2 regions of the Streptosporangium sp. NBC_01469 genome follow, and region 1 is predicted to be linked to the other one. Evidence: predicted binding sites of a transcription regulator. Region 1 holds the regulator's gene; the other holds the start of a gene.

Region 1 (7,682 bases):
ATCCACGCAGGCATACCCCGAGGAAGATCGACGTGAGCGAGCGAGCCGACATGCAGAGCGACGAGCAGCACTATGACCCGCAGGCCCTGCAGGTCAAGTGGCAGCGCAGGTGGGAGGAACTGGACCCCTTCCGGGCCTCCGACGACCCCGCCGACCCGCGCGAGCGGCGCTACATGCTCGACATGTTCTCCTACCCCTCGGGCGACCTGCACATGGGACACGCCGAGGTCTTCGCCCTGGGCGACGTCATCTCCCGCTACTGGGTCCAGCGCGGTTACAACGTGCTGCACCCCGTCGGCTGGGACTCCTTCGGCCTGCCCGCCGAGAACGCCGCGATCAAGCACAACGCGCACCCGGCGGAGTGGACCTACGCCAACATCGAGACCCAGGCCAACTCCTACCGGCGCTACGGGATCTCCTTCGACTGGTCCCGCCGCCTGCACACCAGCGACACCTCGTACTACAAGTGGACCCAGTGGCTGTTCAACCGCTTCTTCGAGCGCGGCCTGGCCTATCGCAAGGGCGGCCTGGTCAACTGGTGCCCGAACGACCAGACCGTGCTGGCCAACGAGCAGGTCAAGGACGGCAGGTGCGAGCGCTGCGGCGCCGAGGTCGTCCGCCGCGAGCTGACCCAGTGGTATTTCAAGATCACTGATTACGCCGACCGGCTGCTGGACGACATGTCCCTGCTGGAGGGCGGCTGGTCCGAGCGCGTGCTGACGATGCAGCGCAACTGGATCGGCCGGTCCGAGGGCGCCGACGTCAACTTCGTGATCGAGGGCCGTGACGAGCCGGTCACCGTCTACACCACCCGGCCCGACACCCTGTACGGCGCCACCTTCTTCGTGGTCGCCCCGGACGCGCCGCTGGCCGAGGAGATCGTCACCGACGACCGGCGTGAGGCGTTCGAGGCCTACCGGGTTGAGGTGTCCAAGCTGTCCGACATCGACCGGCTGTCCACCGAGAAGGAGAAGAGCGGCGTCTTCCTGGGCCGGTACGCGATCAACCCGGTCAACGGCGAGCGCATGCCGGTCTGGGCGGCCGACTACGTGCTGTCCGACTACGGCCACGGCGCCATCATGGCCGTGCCCGCGCACGACCAGCGCGACCTGGACTTCGCCCGCGCCTTCGACCTGCCGGTACGGGTGGTCGTGCACACCGGCCTGGCCGATCCCGGCGAGACCGGCGTCGCCACCGCCGGTGACGGCGCGATGGTCAACTCCGGCCCGCTGGACGGCCTGACCAAGGCCGACGCGATCCGGAAGATCATCGAGGTGCTGAGCGAGCGGGGCACCGGCCACTTCACGGTCAACTTCCGGCTGCGCGACTGGCTGCTGTCCCGCCAGCGCTTCTGGGGCTGTCCGATCCCGATCATCCACTGCGCCGATTGCGGCGAGGTCCCCGTCCCCGACGACCAGCTGCCCGTCACCCTGCCCGACATGCGCGGCGAGGCCCTGGCGCCCAAGGGCGTCTCCCCGCTGGCCTCTGCCGAGGACTGGGTCAACGTCTCCTGTCCCAAGTGCGGCGGCCCGGCCAGGCGCGACACCGACACGATGGACACCTTCGTCGACTCCTCGTGGTACTTCCTGCGTTACGTCGACCCGGCCTACGACGAGGGCCCGTTCGACGTCGAGCGCGTGCGCAGGTGGGGGCCGATCGACCAGTACATCGGCGGCGTCGAGCACGCCGTGCTGCACCTGCTGTACTCCAGGTTCTTCACCAAGGTCCTGCACGACATGGGGATGGTCGACTTCGTCGAGCCCTTCACCCGCCTGCTGAACCAGGGGCAGGTCATCAACCAGGGCAAGGCGATGTCCAAGTCGCTGGGCAACGGCGTCGACCTGGGGCAGCAGATCGACGCCCACGGTGTCGACGCGGTCAGGCTGACCGTCGTCTTCGCCGGGCCGCCCGAGGACGACATCGACTGGGCCGACGTCTCCCCGGCGGCCTCGCAGAAGTTCCTGGCCCGCGCGTTCCGCGTCATGGCCGAGGCCGGCGCGGCCTCCGCGCCCGGCGTCGACGTCACCGCGGGAGACCTGAACCTGCGCAAGGTCGTCCACCACACCATCGACGAGGTCACCAAGCTGGTCGACTCCCACCGCTTCAACGTCGCGGTGGCCCGGATGATGGAGCTGACGAGCGCGGCCCGCAAGGCCATCGACTCCGGGCCCGGCGCCGCCGACCCGGCGGTCAGGGAGGCCGCCGAGACCCTGGCGGTCATGCTGTCCCTGGTCGCGCCGTACACGGCGGAGGAGGGCTGGGAGCGGCTGGGACACGCCGCCTCGGTCGCCACCGCGGGCTGGCCGGTGGCCGACCCGGCGCTGCTGGTCCAGGACTCGGTCACCTGTGTCGTCCAGGTCGCGGGCAAGGTGCGCGACCGGCTGGAGGTCTCCCCGGAGATCTCCGAGACGGACCTGGAGTCGCTGGCCCTGGCGTCGGAGAAGGTCCGGTCCTTCCTGTCGGGCACGCCGCGCAAGGTGATCGTCCGCGCGCCCAAGCTGGTCAACATCGTCCCGTAGGCGGCCGGGGAGCCATTCCGCGTGGTCTCGGGGTCGCTGCGGGCACTCGGGGCGCCCGTCCAAGGGGTGCCCCGAGCGCGACGGATCGACCGGTGTGTCCCCGCGCCCACCTCAACAGGCGGTCTCCCGTGCCCACGTCGACGGGAGGCTCCCGCGTGGACGTCAGCAGGCGGGCTGCCCATGTCAACGAGTGGGCTCCCGTACGGGTGTCAGGGCGGGCTTTCGTAGGCACGTCAACGGACGGGCTCCCGCGGCCACGTGAACCGGGACCATGCCGACGGGAGGTCGGCGAGGGCTCCGTGCCCGCCGGCGCGGAGGCTTCCCCGGACCCCGTCACCTGAAAAACGCCGGATGGGTGGTGTCCCGGCCTCGGGACACCACCCATCCGGCGTGTCGCGCGTCCTCCGGCGTGTCGCGCGGAGGTTGGAGCGCGTGGTTCGAAGCTCGCGTCGGAACGGTGCGGTTCGGTGGTTGGGAGTCCGCGTCCCAGAGCCTGTGGAAGGCGGTCGCGAGCCTGTGCGGGACGCTCGCGTCAGAGCTTGCGGAGGACCGCGACGACCTTGCCGAGCACGGTGGCCTCGTCACCGGGGATCGGGTCGTAGTTGGGGTTGTGCGGGACCAGCCAGACATGGCCGTCTCTACGCTTGAAGGTCTTGACCGTGGCCTCGCCGTCGATCATCGCCGCGACCACGTCGCCGTTGTCGGCGACCGGCTGCTGGCGTACGACCACCCAGTCGCCGTTGGCGATGGCGGCCTCGATCATCGAGTCACCGGTCACCTGGAGGAGGAAGAGTGTGCCCTCGCCGACAAGCTGCTTGGGCAGGGCGAAGACGTCCTCGATGCTCTCCTCGGCGAGGATGGGGCCACCGGCGGCGATCCGGCCGACGAGGGGCACGTAGGCGGCGGTCGGACGGCTGACCGGAGCCTCGTCGTCGCCGGAGTCGGGATCCACCCACAGCACGGGCTCGCCGGGAAGGCGCACCTCCAGGGCACGGGGGCGGTGCGGATCACGCCGCAGGTAGCCCTTGCGCTGCAAAGCCGTCAGCTGGTGCGACACGCTGGAGGTGCTGGTGAGCTGCACCGCCTCGCCGATCTCCCGCATGGACGGCGGGTAGCCGCGCTGCTGCACGGAGTCGCGGATCACCTCAAGGATCTTCCGCTGCCTGGGGGTGAGGCCAAGGGAGTCACGCCTTCGCACCGCCAGGTCGCTGGCGGCCGAACCGTTCTCGTTGTGCTGGCTCATACGAACTCCTCGCCTCCCGGTCTGTATCTAACACGTCGCACACAGCGACCATACCTTGGCCGAAGATCAGACTCAAACAATTGTTCGAATGTCCTCGAAATCGGCGACGCCGTGGTGTACAACATCGTACGGGAGTTCGATCGACATCGTGTTCGATTCACCGATCTTTCTTCGACATGTGTTCGGCCAGGTCGAGGGGATGGGGGGCACCGTGAAACCGACCGCGACGACACCACGATCCAGGATCGCGCCGAGGTCCCGGGCGGCGCGGCGATCACCGGGGGCGCCGCCCCTGCGGCTCGTGCCGCCCCCGAGACCGGAGCCGGAGCCAGGTTGCGCGCCGGAGTCCGCGCGAAGGTCCGAGGCCGGGCCAGGGCGGGAATCCGGGCGGGAGTCCGGGTGGGATCCTGTGCCGAGGCCGCGCCTCGGGCGTGAGCCGGGACGAGGGGCCGGGCAGGAGCCGCCCGAGCGGACGTTCGAGCGTGAGCCGAGGCGGGGGTCAGGTCGCGAACCGGGACGAGGGTCAGGTCGCGAGCCGCGACGGGAGTCCGGGCGTGAGTCCGTGAGAAAGCCCGGCCGTGAGCCGGGGCAGGTGTCGCGAAAGTCCGGGCGTGAGCCCGCGGGAAAGTCCGGGCGCGAGCCGGGGCGGCCGTGGCGAAGGCCCGGACGCGAGTCGGGGTGGGGATCCGGCCGTGAGGCGGGGCAGTCGTTCGGGCGCGAGCGGATGCGCCGGCCCGGCCGTGAGCCGGGGCGAGGGTCCGGTCGTGAAAACGGGCCGAGGCGGGCGCCGAGATCGGCGACGGCGCCCGCGGTGGGCACTCGCCGTCCCGGTGCCGCCCGACGGCCACTTCGGCTCACCCGGCGTGGCAGGATCGTGGCGGTGACGGTGCTCGCGCTGTTCACCCTGGCGGTGCTCTGGATCGGCGGGCGCATCGACATGGCCTCGGCGGGCGAGCGGGCGGGTCTTGAGGGCCTGCCGCGGATCACGGTGCACGCGGGCGACACGCTGTGGGAGATAGCGGACGCGTTGACGGAGGAGGCGGACACCGGCCCGGCGGTCCGTCGCATCATGGACCTCAACGGGCTCTCCGGCTCCGAGGTTCGGCCGGGGGATCGGCTCTATCTCCCCGAGGGCCTCGTCCCCCTGGGGTGAGCCGGTCGGCGGCACGTGTGAGGAGAGGTGCGTGAGAGGCCTCGCCTGACAGGTCGGCTGGGACGATTGTGAGGGAAGGGGCGCCCGGGGTGAGAGGGGTCTCGCTCGGGCGGCGACACGCCGGAATGTGACGGCTGATCAGCGACTTCGTGCGACAAGGTCGTTTCAACTTGCGTTCATGGTCGAGCACTTCTACGGTTGGACCACAACATCTAGTGGCTGCATCGCAACCCTTCACCACAGATTGTGTTTCCATTACCGCATCTCGACTATTCGAAGATGTGTGCGCGAGCGTCTGGGCGTGCGTGTCATGGGTAGGTGAGGTGGGTCGGCCGCTTCGGTAGGTCAAGGAGGCGACACGCGTGCATTGTCCGTTCTGTCGCCATCTGGACACGCGAGTCATCGACAGCCGGGCCACCGAGGACGGTGGGGCCATCCGCCGCAGGCGCACGTGCTCGGAGTGCGGGCGCAGATTCACCACGCAGGAGACCGTCCTGCTCATGGTGAGCAAGCGCAGCGGTGTGACGGAGCCGTTCTTCAGGGACAAGGTGATCGCCGGGGTCCGGCGGGCGTGCCAGGGGCGGTCCGTCGGTGAGGATTCCCTGGCGCAGCTGGGCCAGCGGGTCGAGGAGAGCATCCGGGCCACCGGATGCGCCGAGATCGCGGCTCATGAGGTCGGGCTGGCCATCCTGGGCCCACTCCGCGAGCTGGATGAGGTGGCGTACCTGCGGTTCGCCTCCGTCTATCGGGGGTTCGAGACGCTGGCCGACTTCGAGGCGGAGATCGAGCAGCTCCGCGCGGAGCGCTCCACCAAGCAGGACTGATGCAGACCCCGGGCGCCGGGGGTGAGGCGGCGCGTTGGTGTGGTCCGATTCGAGGGTTCCACGGAGCCCCAGGAGGGGGAAGTCATGACGGAGACTGTCGGCGCGGTGACACGCGGGGGCAAGAGGCCACGTAGGGGCCTGAAGATGAAGCGCATCTTCACCACGCCAGGTGTGCACCCCTATGACGAGCTGGTCTGGGAGCGCCGTGACGTCGTCATGACCAACTGGCGTGACGGCTCGATCAACTTCGAGCAGCGCGGTGTCGAGTTCCCCCGCTCGTGGTCGGTCAACGCCGCGAACATCGTGACCACCAAGTACTTCCGCGGCGCGGTCGGCACCCCGCAGCGGGAGTGGAGCCTCAAGCAGCTGATCGACCGGGTGGTGGGCGTCTACACGCGTACGGCGGTCGAGCACGGCTACTTCGCCGCCGAAGAGGACGCCGAGATCTTCGACCACGAGCTCAAGCACGCCCTGGTCAACCAGGTCTTCAGCTTCAACTCGCCCGTCTGGTTCAACGTCGGCACCGCGTCGCCGCAGCAGGTCAGCGCCTGCTTCATCCTGGCCGTCGACGACCAGATGGAGTCGATCCTCGACTGGTACAAGGAAGAGGGTGTGATCTTCAAGGGAGGTTCGGGCTCCGGCGTCAACCTCTCCAGGATCCGTTCCTCCAAGGAGCTGCTCTCCAGCGGCGGCACCGCCAGCGGCCCGGTCTCCTTCATGCGCGGCGCCGACGCCTCCGCGGGCACCATCAAGTCCGGGGGCGCCACCCGCCGCGCCGCCAAGATGGTCGTCCTCGACGTCGACCACCCCGACATCGAGGAGTTCGTCGAGACCAAGGCGCGCGAGGAGGACAAGATCCGCGCCCTCCGCGACGCCGGGTTCGACATGGACCTGGGCGGCAAGGACATCGTCTCCGTCCAGTACCAGAACGCCAACAACTCCGTGCGCGTCTCCGACGAGTTCATGCGCGCGGTGGAGAACGGCGAGGAGTTCGGCCTGCGCGCCCGCCTCACCGGCGAGGTCATCGAGAAGATCGACGCCAGAGAGCTGTTCCGCAAGATGGGCAAGGCCGCGTGGGAGTGCGCCGACCCCGGTGTCCAGTACGACGACACGATCAACGACTGGCACACCAGCCCGGAGACGGGCCGCATCACCGCCAGCAACCCCTGCTCGGAATACCTGCACCTGGACAACTCCTCGTGCAACCTGGCGAGCATCAACCTGCTGAAGTTCCTGAAGGACGACGAGACCTTCGACATCGCGAACTTCGTGAAGATCACCGAGCTGGTCATCACCGCGATGGACGTCTCCATCACCTTCGCCGACTTCCCCACCGAGAAGATCGACCAGACCACCCGCGCCTACCGCCAGCTGGGCATCGGCTACGCCAACCTCGGCGCGCTGCTCATGGCCACCGGCCACGCCTACGACTCCGACGGCGGCCGGGCGGTCGCCGGGGCGATCACCTCGCTGATGACCGGCGTCTCCTACCGCCGCAGCGCCGAGCTGGCCGCGGTCGTGGGCCCGTACGACGGTTACGCCCGCAACGCCGACGCGCACAAGCGGGTCATGCGCAAGCACAACGACGCGAACGACGCCCTGCGCACGTTCGACGAGATCGACGGGGCCATCCACCGAGAGGCCTCCAGGCAGTGGATCGAGTGCCTGCGGCTCGGTGACAAGAACGGCTACCGCAACGCCCAGGCCTCGCTCCTCGCCCCGACCGGCACCATCGGCCTGATGATGGACTGCGACACCACCGGCATCGAGCCCGACCTCGCTCTGGTCAAGTTCAAGAAGCTCGTCGGCGGCGGCTCCATGCAGATCGTCAACCAGACGATTCCCCGCGCGCTGCGGCGGCTCGGCTACCAGGAGGAGCAGGTCGAGGCGATCGTCGAGTTCATCGCCGAGCACGGCCACGTCGTCGACGCCCCCGGCCTGCG
Region 2 (7,682 bases), 4.1 Mb from region 1:
GTGCCGAGCTTGGCGGTGACCTCCTTGATCATGTCGAAGACGACGACGGCGTCGTACAGCGAGTATCCGAGGATCGTCAGGAAGCCCAGCAGGGTCGCCGGGGTGACCTCGAAACCGGACCAGGCGTAGACGCCGGCGGTGATCACCAGGTCGTGCAGCAGCGCCACGACGGCGGCGAGCGCCATCTTCCACTCGAAGGCCATCGTCAGGTACAGGATGATCGCCAGCATGAAGACGACCAGTCCGATGATGGCCTTGTTGGCCACCTGGCCGCCCCACGAGGCGCCGATGACCTGCAGGTTGACCTGGTCCGCCGGAATCTTGAACTCGGTGGCCACCGCCTTCTGGACCGCGGTGACCTGGTCGGCCGGGAGGCTCTCCGTGGTGACCCGCCAGCCGTTCTGGGTCGTCTGCGCGATGACCTGGTGCGCACCTGCGTCGGTGAACGTGGCGCGCACCTGCTCGATGTTGGCGGTCGGCGCCTTGAAGGAGAAGACGGATCCGCCCTTGAACTCCACGCCCAGGTTGAGCCCGTTGAAGACCAGACCGGCGATGGAGATCACCAGCAGGATTGCGGAAAGGGTGTACCAGAGCTTCTTGCGGCCGACGAAGTCGACGTCGACCTCGCCCCGGTACAGCCGGCGCGCGATGCCGGACATCAGGCCTCCTGCGGAACGGTCTTGGACGCTACGGGGGCCTCGCTCATACGCTCGGCGTCGAGCCCGGAGAGCTTGTGCCCCTTGGCGAAGAACTTCAACTTGGCCAGCATCGCGACGAACGGCTTGGTGAACATGAACACCACCGCGATGTCGATGAGCGTGGTCAGGCCCATGGCGAAGGCGAATCCGGCCACGCCGCCGACCGCGAGGAAGTAGAGCACCACGGCGGCGATGAACATGACGGCGTCGGCGATGAGGATCGTCCGCCGGGCGCGAACCCAGGCGACCTCGATGGCCGTGCGCAGCGAGCGCCGGCCCTCCTTCATCTCGTCGCGGATTCGTTCGAAGTAGACGATGAACGAGTCCGCGGTGATACCGATCGAGACGATCAGTCCGATGATGTGCGGCAGCGAGAGGCGGAAGCCCGCGAACGCGCCGAGCAGCACGACGGACTGGTAGGTCACGATCGTGGCCACCACGAGGCTCAGCACCGACACGATGCCCAGACCCCGGTAGTAGAGCATCGAGTAGATGACGACCAGCAGGAGGCCGATCGCGCCCGCGATGAGGCCGCCGCGCAGCTGGTCGGCGCCCAGCGTGGAGGAGACCTCCTCGATGGACTGCTTCTCGAACTTCAGCGGCAGCGCGCCGTACTTGAGCTGGTTGGCCAGCTCGTCGGCCGTCACCTGGGTGAAGCTGCCGGAGATCTGCGCCCGGCCGCCGGTGATGGGCTCCTGGATGACGGGCGCGGAGATGACCACGCCGTCGAGGACCATGGCGACCTGGTTGCGGGGAGTCTGCGAGTTGAAGGCGGTGGTGGTGACCTTCGACCACTGGTCGGGCCCCTGGCCCTTGAAGGCGAGCTGAACGAGCCACTCACCGGTGGTCTGGTCGACGCCGGAGGACGCGCTGTCGATCGAGGTGCCGGTCACGGCCGCCTTGTCGAGCACGAACTTGGTGCTGCCGTCCTGGCTGCAGCCGACGTACTGCTTCTCCGGCGCGTCCTGAGCCCCGCGGCCCGTGTCCTTGCTGCAGTCGAGCGTCTCGAACTGCTTGAGCGCCGCGGGGTCGATCCCGTTGGGGTCGACGCCCGCCATCGGGTCCTCGGGCGCCGCCGGCGGGGCCGTCGGCACGGTGCCGGCGTCGGGCGCGGCGCTGGCGTCCGGAGCGGCGCTCTTGTCCGGGGCGGCGGAGCGGCCGCCGCTCGGCTCGGTGGAGGGCGCGGTGCTGGTGCCGGGGCTCGGGTTGGTGAGCGCCGACGACAGGGCACGGCCGGCCGGAGAGGCGCCCGTGTCGGGCGCGGCGGTCGCGCCGGGCTTCGGGGTCGCCGACTCGGCGGGCTTGGGCTCCTTGGAACCCTTGCGCCCGGAGGCCGTGGGAGACGGCGTCGGCGTCGGCGCCTGGGTGGAGAGCTGCCCCGGGGGCGGAGGCGACCCGGCCCCGATCGCCAGCACTTGGCGGAACCTCAGCTCCGCGGTGGTGCCGACCAGCTTGACGACTTCCTCCTGGCCGGCTCCGGGAACGGAGATGACGATGTTGTCGCCGGATTTGGCGACCTCGGCGTCGGAGATGCCGCTGCCGTTCACCCGCTCGCGGATGATGTTCACGGCGAGGTCGAGGCTCTCCTGCGAGGGAGCGCTCCCGTTCGGCGTGATGGGCTGCAGCGTCACTGTCGTGCCGCCGGCGAGGTCGAGGCCATACTCCGGGGTGTACGCCTTGTTGAGGAGCATCGCCCCGCCCATGGCGAGAATGATCGCCAGAAGCACCAGGAGCATGCGCCCCGGTCTGCTCTGGCCGCTGGTCGGTCGGGCCACTGGTCGTCAGTTCTTTCGGCTATAGGGGGTTGGAGGTGAGGCTACTCACGGCTTCTTGCTCGTCGTGTCGTGGTCTGCACCCTGCTGTTCGGCCGTCTCCACGACATCGTGGTCGACAGCCTTGACATTCTCCTCCTCCGCGTCGTCAACCGGAACCAGGACACGGCCGATCGCCGCCTTGACCCAGCGGGTCTCCACACCGGGGGCGATCTCCAGGATCACGTCGTCGGCGTCGATGGCCACCACGGTCGCGAAAAGACCCGTCGTGGTCATGACCCCGGTGCCCGGCGTGAGACTGTTCTGCATCTTGACCTGCTCCTGCTGCCGCTTGCGCTGCGGCCGGATGAGCAGGAAGTAGAACACCACGACCATGAGAGCGATCATGATCAGGCTCGAATAGTTGCCGCCCACAGGGCCGCTCCCTCTCTTGAGAATGACCGGCGAAAGCCGGACGTCATATACGGCCACGCCGCTCAGCACGTCAGCCTACACAGCCAGCCAAGGCTCGGAGTTTAGGCGAGCTGTTAAGAGCGCGGCAACGAAGTCACGATTCGGCACGCAGGGAAGTTCCCATTTCGATACAGTTGTCATCGTTCTGTGATCAACCCTGTACGACTCCCCTACCGACTCCCAACGTTAGATTTGCCCGGGATCATCCTCAAGATCGATCAAAAACGAGGCTCCGAAGGCGTCCGGCGGGGGCACCAGCCCCAGATGGGTCCAGGCCGCGGCGGTCGCGACCCGGCCACGGGGGGTGCGAGCCAGGAGTCCCTGCCGCACCAGGAACGGCTCGGCGACCACCTCGACCGTCTCCGGCTCCTCCCCCACCGCGACCGCCAGCGTCGACAGCCCCACCGGCCCGCCGCCGAACTTGCGCAGCAGCGCTCCGAGCACCGCCCGGTCGAGCCGGTCGAGCCCCTCGGCGTCGACCTCGTAGAGGTTGAGGGCCGCGGAGGCGACATCCCGGGTGACGACGCCCTCGGCGCGCACCTCGGCGAAGTCGCGGACCCGGCGCAGCAGCCGGTTGGCGATGCGGGGGGTGCCCCGGGAGCGGCCGGCGATCTCGCGGGCGGCGTCGCCGGGGAGCTCGACGCCCAGCAGGCGCGAGGAGCGGTGCAGCACCTCCTCCAGCTCGGCGACCCCGTAGAAGTCCATGTGCGCGACGAAACCGAAGCGGTCGCGCAGCGGCGCGGGGAGCATGCCGGCCCGGGTGGTGGCCCCGACCAGGGTGAACGGGGCGATCTCCAGCGGGATCGCGGTCGCCCCCGGCCCCTTGCCCACCACGATGTCGACGCGGAAGTCCTCCATCGCGAGGTAGAGCATCTCCTCGGCGGGCCTGGCCATCCGGTGGATCTCGTCGATGAACAGGACCTCGCCCTCCGAGAGGGTCGACAGGATCGCCGCGAGGTCGCCGGCCCGCTCCAGCGCGGGCCCCGAGGTGATCCGGAGGGGCACCGAGAGCTCGGTCGCGATGATCATGGAGAGGGTCGTCTTGCCCAGTCCGGGACCGCCGCTCATCAGCACGTGGTCCGGCGGCCGGTTGCGCCGCAGTGCGCTCTGCAGCACCAGTGACAGCTGCTCGCGCACCCTCGCCTGGCCGATGAACTCCGCCAGCCGCTTGGGCCGCAGCGCCGCCTCGATGTATCTCTCGTCGCCCTCGGCGTCCGGCGACACCAGGTCGCGGTCGGAACTCACGCGGCCCCTCCCCCGCCCGCCGTGCGGTGGAACCGCCCGCGCCCCTCCGGCGTCGCGCGACCCCGCTCACCGTCTCCGGGCACCTGTCCCGTACGGCGAACGCGCCCCCGATCCCCGCCGCTCTCCCGAGCGACCCGGGCGATCCCGGCCGCCGGGCCCCTCATCGCACGCTCAGCGCGAGGAGCGCGGCCTTGAGCAGGGCCGCGATCTGGGGGGTCCGGCCCTCGGCCAGCTCGGTGTCGGCCTGGGGCTCGACGGTGGCGACCGCCTCGTCGGCGTCTCGCGCCGAATAGCCCAGGCCGACCAGCCCTGAGTGGACCTGGACGCGCCAGGCGGGCACGGCGGCGTGGCCGTTGAGCGCGGCGCTGACGGCCTCCTCCGGCGTGCCGAGCCTGTTCTTGAGGTCGACGATGATCCGCTGGGCGCCCTTCGGGCCCACCCCGGGGACCCTGGTCAGCGCCTTGACGTCGGCGGAGGCCACGGCCACCCTGAGCGCGTTGGGGGTGTGCACGGCCAGCATCGCCAGGGCGACCTTGGGGCCGACCCCGCTGGCCGTCTGCAGCATCTCGAAGATGCCGCGCTCGTCGTCGGTGACGAAGCCGAACAGGGTCAGCGACTCCTCGCGGACCACCAGCGAGGTGGCCAGCCTGGCCTCCTCGCCCGTCCTGAGCGTCGCCAGCGTGCCCGGCGTGCAGTGCACGAGGACTCCCACCCCGCCGACCTCGACGACCGCCCCGTCGGGCGCGATCGCGGTCACCTGTCCTCGCACCGAGGCGATCACTTCGCGGTTCCTCTCGGGTATCCGGCCCTGCCCCGGCCTCGGAAGTAGGCGGCGGGGGTCGTGGTGGCACTCGCGGCCTTCGCGGCGGCCTCGGCCAGCCTGCTCTGCGCCCCGCCCCGCCACACGTGGCAGATCGCGAGGGCGAGCGCGTCGGCCGCGTCGGCGGGCTTGGGCATCGCGTCCAGCCGCAGCAGGCGGGTCACCATCGTGCCGACCTGCTGCTTGTCGGCCGTGCCGCTGCCGGTGATGGCGGCCTTGACCTCGGACGGCGTGTGCAGCGCGACCGGCAGGCCCCTGCGGGACGCGCACAGGATCGCCACGGCGGAGGCCTGGGCGGTGCCCATCACGGTCCTGAGGTTGTGCTGGGCGAAGACCCGCTCCACGGCCACCGCGTCGGGCCGGATCTCGTCGAGCCACTGCTCGATGCCCGCCTCGATCGCCACCAGCCGGGCGCCGATCTCGTCGTCGGCGGGGGTGCGGACGACCCCGACCTTGACCAGGCTCAGCGGTGCGCCGGGCCGCCCCTCGACGGCACCGAGCCCGCATCGGGTCAGCCCCGGATCGACCCCCATCACCCGCAGCTCGGGCAACCGCACCGACACGCCTCCGCTCGCCGAACACCTGTTCGGTGGCAGACTCTACCGCGTGAGAGCGGCCCGCGCACGGCTCTCCCCCGGCCCGTCGAAACGACTCTCCCCGGCCCCGCCGGAGGGGCCGGAGGCGGACCCTCGGCTCACAGGTGCTGGGCGGCCGGTTCGGTGTCCCGGGCCTCCCCCGCCCTGTCGCGGAGCCGGTCCAGGCGGTTCATCACCGGCGAGGCCGAGATCCCGTGGATCACCAGGGAGGCCAGCACGGTGAAGGCGACCACGGCCCAGAGCTCCTCGGCGGGCACGCCGAAGTCGGCCTGGCCGAGGGCGTAGGCGAGGTAGAACAGCGAGCCAATGCCGCGGATGCCGAAGAACGCCGTCGCCACGCGCTCGCGCGGCCCTGCCCTGCCGCCCAGCTCGGCGAGCCACCCGGTCAGCGGCCGGATGACCAGCAGCAGCAGGAGACCGACCGCGGCGCCCCGCCAGGTGAGCGCGGACAGGCCGCCCACCGCGACGAAACCGCCGAGCAGCAGGATCAGCCAGGCGGTGAACAGCCGCTCGAGCTGCTCTATGAAGCCGTGCAGCACCCCGTTGTAGCCGTGGCTGCGCTCGGCCGCCCTGATGGTGCAGGCGGCCACGAACACCGCGATGAAGCCGTACCCGTGCACCAGCTCGGTGAGGCCGTAGGCCAGGAACGTCGCGGCCAGCGCCACGAAGCCGTCGCGGTGCTCGGCCAGCCGCAGGTCGGACTTCTGGGCTCGGAAGAACAGCCGCCCCAGCCCCTTGCCGATCAGCAGGCCGCACACCACGCCCGCGGCGCACCGGTAGAGCAGGTCCACCAGCGTCCACTCGCCGATCCAGCCGGCGCCCCCGCTGACGGCCAGCGCGATCGCGGCGTACACCAGGGGGAAGGCCAGGCCGTCGTTGAGGCCCGCCTCGGAGGTGAGGGTGAAGCGGACCTCGTCGTCGGCGTTCTCCGAGTCGACGGGCTCGCCGACCTGCACGTCGGAGGCGAGCACCGGGTCGGTCGGCGCGAGCACCGCGCCCAGCAGCAGCGCCGCCGCCAGGGGCCAGCCGAGCAGGCCGTACGCGGCGGCGGCCACGGCGAGGACGGTCAGCGGGAGCGTCCATCCCAGCAGGCGCCAGGTGGAGGACCAGTCGCGCCGCCCGAAGGGCCGGTTGATGGCCAGCCCGGCGCCCATCAGCGAGATCAGCACGCAGATCTCGGTGGCGTGCTCGACCAGTGCCCGGTGGGCCACCGGATCGGGCTCCGGCAGGTCCAGGGGCAGGGCGTAGAGAAGGAGGCCGCCCAGCAGGCAGGCCAGAGGAAGGGAGAAGGGACGCCGGTTGAGGAGCCGGGGCAGCGTGGCCGCGAGTAACGCGGCGACGCCCGCGACGGCAAAAATCAGGTCAGGATTGCCCATTGTCCGCGTGATATGCCCTCGACCACGCGGACAAACCTCGCAGACAATACGAGGTCACCCCGAACGACCGGGTTACGCGTCGAGCTTCTCCATGACCTCGTCGGAGACGTCGAAGTTGGCCCAGACGTTCTGCACGTCGTCGCTGTCCTCGAGGGCGTCGATCAGCCTGAAGACCTTGCGGGCGCCGTCCTCGTCCAGCGGGACGTTCATCGTCGGCATGAAGCTGGACTCGGCCGAGTCGTAGTCGATCCCGGCCTCCTGCAGGGCCTTGCGGACCGGGACGAGGTCGGTGGCCTCGGAGACGACCTCGAACTGGTCGCCCAGGTCGTTGACCTCCTCGGCGCCCGCGTCGAGAACCGCGACCAGCACGTCGTCCTCGGCCAGCTCACCCTTGGGGACGAGCACGACGCCCTTGCGGTTGAACATGTAGGACACCGAGCCGGGGTCGGCCAGCGAGCCGCCGTTGCGGGTCAGCGCGACGCGGACCTCGGAGGCCGCGCGGTTGCGGTTGTCGGTGAGGCACTCGATCAGCACCGCGACGCCACCGGGGGCGTAGCCCTCGTACATGATGGTCTGCCAGTCGGCGCCGCCGGCCTCCAGGCCGCCGCCGCGCTTACGGGCGCGCTCGATGTTGTCGATCGGGACCGAGCTCTTGCGCGCCTTGGTGATGGCGTCGTACAGCGTCGGGTTGCCGTCCGGATCGGGTCCGCCCGTCCGGGCCG

Evidence for each region. Region 1 encodes LexA, which represses DNA repair genes until DNA is damaged. Its sites were predicted from a motif close to TCGAACANNTGTTCGA; they were not measured.
Region 2: the regulator LexA is predicted to act here: its motif matches at 5,563-5,578, upstream of ruvC (crossover junction endodeoxyribonuclease RuvC).

The regions. Positions count from the first base shown of each region.
Region 1 covers NZ_CP109465.1:9,486,711-9,494,392, reverse strand. Annotated here, with positions in the region: gene leuS (leucine--tRNA ligase) at 51-2,519, shown strand; gene lexA (transcriptional repressor LexA) at 3,052-3,762, opposite strand; gene OG587_RS41370 (LysM peptidoglycan-binding domain-containing protein) at 4,643-4,915, shown strand; gene nrdR (transcriptional regulator NrdR) at 5,278-5,739, shown strand; gene OG587_RS41360 (vitamin B12-dependent ribonucleotide reductase) at 5,824-7,682, shown strand, end outside.
Region 2 covers NZ_CP109465.1:5,416,385-5,424,066, reverse strand. Annotated here, with positions in the region: gene secF (protein translocase subunit SecF) at 1-659, opposite strand, end outside; gene secD (protein translocase subunit SecD) at 659-2,434, opposite strand; gene yajC (preprotein translocase subunit YajC) at 2,519-2,884, opposite strand; gene ruvB (Holliday junction branch migration DNA helicase RuvB) at 3,110-4,168, opposite strand; gene ruvA (Holliday junction branch migration protein RuvA) at 4,329-4,949, opposite strand; gene ruvC (crossover junction endodeoxyribonuclease RuvC) at 4,946-5,530, opposite strand; gene OG587_RS23760 (cation:proton antiporter) at 5,683-6,960, opposite strand; gene OG587_RS23755 (YebC/PmpR family DNA-binding transcriptional regulator) at 7,033-7,682, opposite strand, start outside.